DNA from 2 places in the Irregularibacter muris genome. Region 2 is predicted to be linked to the other one. Evidence: predicted binding sites of a transcription regulator. Region 2 holds the regulator's gene; the other holds the start of a gene.
What was found. Region 2 encodes LexA, which represses DNA repair genes until DNA is damaged. Its sites were predicted from a motif close to CNAACANNTGTTNG; they were not measured.

Region 1 (3,435 bases), on a different contig from region 2:
CTTTTCTACAGGTTTGGTTATTCCGTATTTTTCAGCTTCCTCTGCCACTTTGGTCGCCTCAATGACATCATGAACTTTTTTACGTATGGTTTGGGGGGTTATGTTATGAAGTTCATTAAATTGCTGTTGAAGAGCCCTTCTTCTATTGGTTTCACTAATGGCTCTTTCCATGGAAGGCGTGATCTTATCAGCATACATGATGACATTGCCCTCCACGTTTCTCGCTGCCCGTCCAATGGTCTGTATAAGAGAAGTTTCTGAACGTAAAAATCCTTCCTTATCCGCATCTAGTATGGCTACCAATCCTACTTCGGGCAAGTCTAAGCCTTCCCTAAGTAAGTTAATCCCCACGAGTACGTCATAGACACCCAATCGTAAATCTCTTATGATCTCCATTCTTTCAATGGTTTTTACATCAGAATGAAGGTAACTAACCTTCACTTCCATTTCCTTTAAATAGTTGCTCAAATCCTCGGCCATCTTTTTGGTCAAAGTGGTGACTAAAACTCTTTGTCCTTTTTCAATCTTTTGATTGATTTCTCCCAATAAATCATCAATCTGCCCCTTAATGGGTCTTACTTGTATTTGTGGATCCACAAGACCTGTAGGACGAATAATTTGTTCTACCACTTGTTGACTATGCTCATTTTCATAGGGTCCAGGAGTGGCCGATACAAAAATCATTTGATGAATATGATCTTCATACTCTTCAAAGGTTAAGGGTCTATTGTCATAGGCAGAAGGAAGACGAAAACCATGGTCTATTAAGGTTGTTTTCCTGGAACGGTCTCCTGCGTACATTGCCCTTACCTGGGGTAAAGTAACATGGGATTCATCTACCATGATCAAAAAATCATCGGGAAAATAGTCAATCAAAGTAAAGGGTGGACTGCCCGATGGACGTCCACTAATGTGACGAGAGTAGTTTTCAATCCCATTACAATAGCCCATTTCTCTAAGCATTTCGATATCAAAATTAGTCCTTTGCATAATTCTTTGGGCTTCTAGTAATTTATCCTCTGTAATAAACCCTCTATGTCTTTCTTCTAACTCCTGTTCTATGCTTCCAATGGCTCTCTCCAACTTGTCCTGGGAGGTGGCATAGTGGGAAGCCGGGAAAATAGAAATATGGCTACGCACCCCTATGATTTCTCCCGTTAAGACATCTATTTCGGTAATTTTGTCTATTTCATCTCCAAAAAATTCTATTCTCACTGCTCTTTCAGAAGAAGAGGCTGGGAAGATTTCTAAAACATCTCCTCGCACTCTAAAGGTCCCCCGAACAAAGTTGATATCATTTCTTTGATATTGAATATCGATTAGCTTTCTAATGACATCGTCTCTATCCTTCTCCATGCCCGGGCGTAGGGAAATGACTAAATTTTCATAATCAATGGGGTCCCCCAGTCCATATATACAAGACACGCTGGCCACAATAATAACGTCTTTTCTTTCAAAAAGAGCCGCTGTGGCAGAGTGACGTAATTTATCTATTTCATCATTTATAGATGCATCTTTTTCTATATAGGTATCTGAATGGGGCACATAAGCCTCCGGTTGATAATAATCATAATAACTGACAAAATATTCTACAGCATTATTGGGAAAAAAGGCTTTGAATTCACTGGTCAATTGGGCGGCTAAGGTCTTATTATGTGCCATGACCAAAGTAGGCTTTTGCACCTTTTCAATTACCTTCGCCATGGTATAAGTCTTTCCTGATCCCGTAACCCCTAGTAAAGTCTGAAATTTCTTTCCTTCTATTATTCCTTTGCTTATGGCATCAATGGCCTTAGGCTGATCCCCCCTAGGCTCAAACTCTGATACTACTTCAAACTTACCCATTTTTTCACCACCTATTTATTTCTTTTCCTATTATAACATAGGGTATTTGGTTTACATAATGTATTTTATCAAAACATATGTTCGTTTAGATTATACTCTTTTCCAGAAAATCTGTCAATTTATATCCTTTTTCAACACAAACAGGGTATCTAGATTGATAGATACCCTGTTTGTGTTAAAATATTGCATTTTTAGTCTATGATTTAGTTTTTTTATTTGTTATTTATACTAATTATGAGACATTATTTCCGGTCATGATGGGACCCGTATAATATTATGTTTGTTGAAAAGAACACAGTAGTCAAAGTAATCAATGGTGTATATTCCCAAATTAGCGATGTAGAGAGTTTCTTTCTTTTTCTATATAATATAAAAAGAAGTATACAACGGACTTTCTATCCAACTAATCAAGAAAATATAGGTCTTTGTTATCATAGATAAGAAGGTGTTCTATCACGGGGTAAGATGCTGTTTCATAAGAAAACTATTCCCCATATACAACATATTGTAGCAAGAAACACAGATTTCCCGACAGTTTTTAACTAATCTTTTTTAATACTAGACGTTCTAATGTATCAGCTACTCCATCTTGATCATTGGTCTTCGGGGTAATATATTTTGCTACTCTTTTTACGATGTCACTACCGTTTGCCATAGCAATACCTAACCCTACATTTTCAATCAGCTCAGCGTCGTTTTCACTATCCCCAATAGCAATTACTTCTTTAGGCTGAATTTTATAGAACCTCATCAATCTTTCTATGGCCTTATACTTACTGGTATCAAAATGTACAATATCTACAAAGGATTCATGACTTCTCAGAACTGCAGCACAATCCTTCATTATTTCTCTGATTCTTTTTTCCTTTTCCCATTCTTCACTGTCAAGATAGAGAACAATTTTGGGTACTCCCTTTAAATCTGCAATGGAATTCATTTGAACAGGTCTTTCATCTCCATATTTAAGCACTGCCCCGGATAGTTTAGGTGCATAATCATAGTAAACATTTTCCTTAGAATAAACCAGAAATTCCACTTCTTCCTTCTTTAACCTTTTGACCACATTTCTATATACTTCATCCTCTAGGATGGAAATATCTTCTAAATAGCCTCCCAGAGAAAAAATGGTAGAACCATTGCCAGCAATATGAAAATCTTCTTCCAATTGAAGTTTTTTTATTATAGGCTTCATAGAGTAGTGCATTCGTCCACTGGCTAAAACAACTTTTATTCCCATTTTTACACATTTCTCAATAACCCATCTGTTTTTTTCTGAGAGACTAGAAGCAGAATTTAGCAGGGTACCATCCAAATCCAATACAACCATCTTGTACATGAGAACACGCTCCTTATCCTTTTATTCGTTAACCTATATACCCCACTTCACTATAGTTCCTCAGTGATAACCTTTTCAAGTTTTTTAGATATAGAAAATATCAATAGATTGTTGCATCCCCAAAGTCAATATCTCTTTACCCATCCCATGAATTGTTTTTGATTATTTTCTATTCTCAAAGGCTTTTCTGTTCTATATCTGCGGGATATATAATTCCTACCTGTTTTCTAGCGCTATCTAGAACCTCCATAACC
Region 2 (3,435 bases):
AAAAACTAAAATTCATGAATCACTTGGTGGTATATTGTTCATTGATGAAGCTTATTCTTTAGCAAGGGGAGGGGAAAAGGACTTTGGTAAGGAAGCTATAGATACCCTTGTTAAAGCCATGGAGGACTACAAGAATGAGTTCATTCTTATTTTAGCAGGCTATAAAATAGAAATGGACTTTTTCCTTATGAGTAACCCAGGACTACGATCTAGATTTCCCGTACATATTAATTTTGAGGATTATTCAATTGATGAATTAATGAGTATAGCAGAAATAATGGCCCTAAAAAGACAATATGAAATTACCTTAGAAGGTAAAAAAGTTCTGTATAAATTACTTGTACAGAGGCGATTAGACTATGATCATGATAAGTTTGGTAATGCTAGAGAAGTAAGAAATATTATAGAAAAAACCATACGAAAACAAGCATTAAGATTATCAAAAAAAACAAATATCGACAGAAAAGACTTAATTTATTTAAGAAAAGAAGATTTTATGTGAAACCATAAACTACGTAATAATATAAAGAAATGAGTGAATAAGATTTGTTACAAAAAACTAAAGATTATTTAATGGATGAGTTTAAAATTAAAGGAAATATTTTAGATTTCTGTAGTGAAATAGAAAAAAAAATGAATAAGAGATTAAGGGATATAGATGAGATAAGGGAATACAATCAACTTAAAGTTTTGAAAGCAATGCAAAGTATAGGTTTAAGTGATAGACATTTTTCTGTGTCTACTGGATATGGATATGATGATATAGGAAGAGATGCTATTGAACAGGTTTATGCAGAAGTATTTAGAACAGAGGATGCCTTAGTTCGACCTCAGATAATTTCAGGAACCCATGCCTTATCCTTATGTCTTTATGGAATTTTAAGACCTTCGGATGAAATGCTGTCAATTACCGGAAAGCCCTATGATACATTGGAAAATGTTATTGGTATCAATGATATTGAAAATGGGCAGGGTTCCCTAAGAGATTATAATATTCAGTATAAACAGATTGATTTAACCGCTAAAGGTGAGGTTGACATAAAAAAAGTTATGGATACCATTTCCCCTAAGACAAAATTGATTTATATACAAAGGTCAACCGGTTATGAATGGCGAAAAGCATTGACTGTAAATAAAATAAAAGATGCTGTTCAGCAAATCAAGAAACAATTTCCCAATATACTTGTTATGGTAGATAATTGTTATGGAGAATTTATCGAACCTTTAGAGCCTACCGAAGTAGGCGTAGATATTATGGCAGGTTCACTGATTAAAAATCCTGGAGGAGGATTGGCACCAACAGGAGGATATGTTGTAGGCAAAAAACACCTAATTGAATTGGTTGCTAATCGGTTATCTGCTCCGGGATTAGGAAAAGAAGGTGGAGCTACCCTGGGGATAAATCGCACATTTTTTCAAGGGCTATTTTTAGCACCACATATCGTTGCAGAAGCTTTAAAGGTAGCTATACTTGCCGCAAGGGTGTTTGAAGAATTAGGATTTGAAGTTTGTCCTACTTCTGAAGATGAAAGAAGCGATATTATTCAAAGCATAAAACTCGGGACACCGGAAAGTGTTATTACATTTTGTAAAGCTATCCAGGAAAGTGCCCCTGTGGATGCTTTTGTTACTCCTGAACCTTGGGATATGCCAGGTTATAATGATCCAGTCATTATGGCCGCAGGAGCATTTATACAAGGATCCTCTATTGAACTTAGTGCCGATGCCCCTATTAAAGCCCCCTATATTGCCTATTTACAAGGTGGATTAACCTTTGAACATGGTAAAATAGGAATATATATTGCATTACAACGTCTGGCAGAAAAGAATATTATAAAACTGTAAAATGATAAAACCTCTCAGGAGACCCTGAGAGGTTTTATCATTTTGTAAAAAAAGTTTACATTTTTCTAAAAACACCTACAACCTTACCAAGTATTTTTACCTCTTTTACTATAATAGGACTCATATAAGGATTTTCAGGTTGAAGACGAAATGTATCATTTTCTTTATAAAAACGTTTTACGGTGGCCTCATCATCTAAAAGGGCAACCACTATATCTCCATCCTGTGCTATACTCTGTTGACGAACAATAACATAATCACCATCTAGTATACCTGCATTAATCATACTTTCTCCCTGAATCGTTAGAATAAAGGAATTATCATTTTCTGTATTCACAAAATCTAAGGGAAGAGGAAAGGTATCCTCTATGTTTTCTACAGCAAGAATAGGGTGACCAGCAGTCACTTTTCCTACTATAGGAAGTTCAATTAACTCTTTTTTAGTAAAATAAGGATTGTGGTCAATTATTTCTATTGCTCTTGGTTTAGTAGGATCTCTACGGATATATCCAAGTTTTTCTAACTTTTCTAAATGCCCATGGACAGTAGAAGTAGATCTAAGATTTACCGCCTCACATATTTCTCGCACAGAAGGAGGGTAGCCTTTACTAGATAACTCACTTTTAATAAAGTCTAGGATTCTTAGTTGTTTACTGCTGATATTTTCATACACCTATTATCTCCTCCAAGTAATTTCCAAGTTTTTTTTATTATAACATAAAACATAAAAAAGGACAAACAAATGTTCGTAAATATCTTGACAAAAGAACATCTGTTTGTATATAATGTATTTAGAACATACGTTCGAGAATTGGAGGGTTAATTATGATCTTAAATGGAACAAAAATAGTTATTAAAAATAAGAAAAGATTTTTTTTATTTCTCACTTGTATTTCATTAATATCACTAATTGCACTAAATTTTATTTTTCTAGACAAGGCAGAAGGCTATGAAAAAAATGCATTACAGATTGTTACCGTTAGCCGTGGAGATACACTTTGGGATATTGTTAGCCAATATTCCTCTAAACGGGAGGACATTAGAGAGCAGATATATCACATAAAAATAATTAACGATCTAGAGACTTCATACATATACCCAGGACAACAATTATTAATTCCAACAGGAGAATAGCTTGCTATTCTCCTGTTTTATTTATAAAATAAAACTATATCAATGAAATTATTTTTGGACGGAGGATTTATTAAGATGAGACAGTGTGTTCTACAGGAAAAACTATGCGAAGAATGTGGTAGGTGCAACTACTGCGATATAAATAAAAATAAGATATGTGATAATTGCTGTGAATGTGTAGAGGGCAATAGTACTAAAACTGATTACAAAATTTTGACAATAAATGAAATAGAAGAGGTGGCAGACTATTCCTTTAACAAAAAGGAACAGAAGCTTTATTTTGACTGGTTACAGGAGAAATATAGAGATAAGAATAAAATAAACTAGGCGGTGAACATATGAAAATTGAATTTAGAATTTGGCTCACAGATGAAAAAAAAGAAAATAAAATTTTCGGTGAGGGGCCTAAAAGATTGCTCATGGAGATTGAAGAATATGGTTCCTTGAGGCAGGCAG

Region 1: the regulator LexA is predicted to act here: its motif matches at 1,916-1,929, upstream of uvrB (excinuclease ABC subunit UvrB).

What each region holds. Positions count from the first base shown of each region.
Region 1 covers NZ_JANKAS010000007.1:57,369-60,803, reverse strand. Annotated here, with positions in the region: gene uvrB (excinuclease ABC subunit UvrB) at 1-1,845, opposite strand, end outside; gene NSA47_RS09050 (HAD family hydrolase) at 2,384-3,181, opposite strand; gene NSA47_RS09045 (Gfo/Idh/MocA family protein) at 3,357-3,435, opposite strand, start outside.
Region 2 covers NZ_JANKAS010000002.1:256,360-259,794, forward strand. Annotated here, with positions in the region: gene NSA47_RS03620 (AAA family ATPase) at 1-502, shown strand, start outside; gene NSA47_RS03625 (methionine gamma-lyase family protein) at 574-1,845, shown strand; gene lexA (transcriptional repressor LexA) at 1,901-2,518, opposite strand; gene NSA47_RS03635 (LysM peptidoglycan-binding domain-containing protein) at 2,671-2,979, shown strand; gene NSA47_RS03640 (hypothetical protein) at 3,055-3,306, shown strand; gene NSA47_RS03645 (winged helix-turn-helix domain-containing protein) at 3,318-3,435, shown strand, end outside.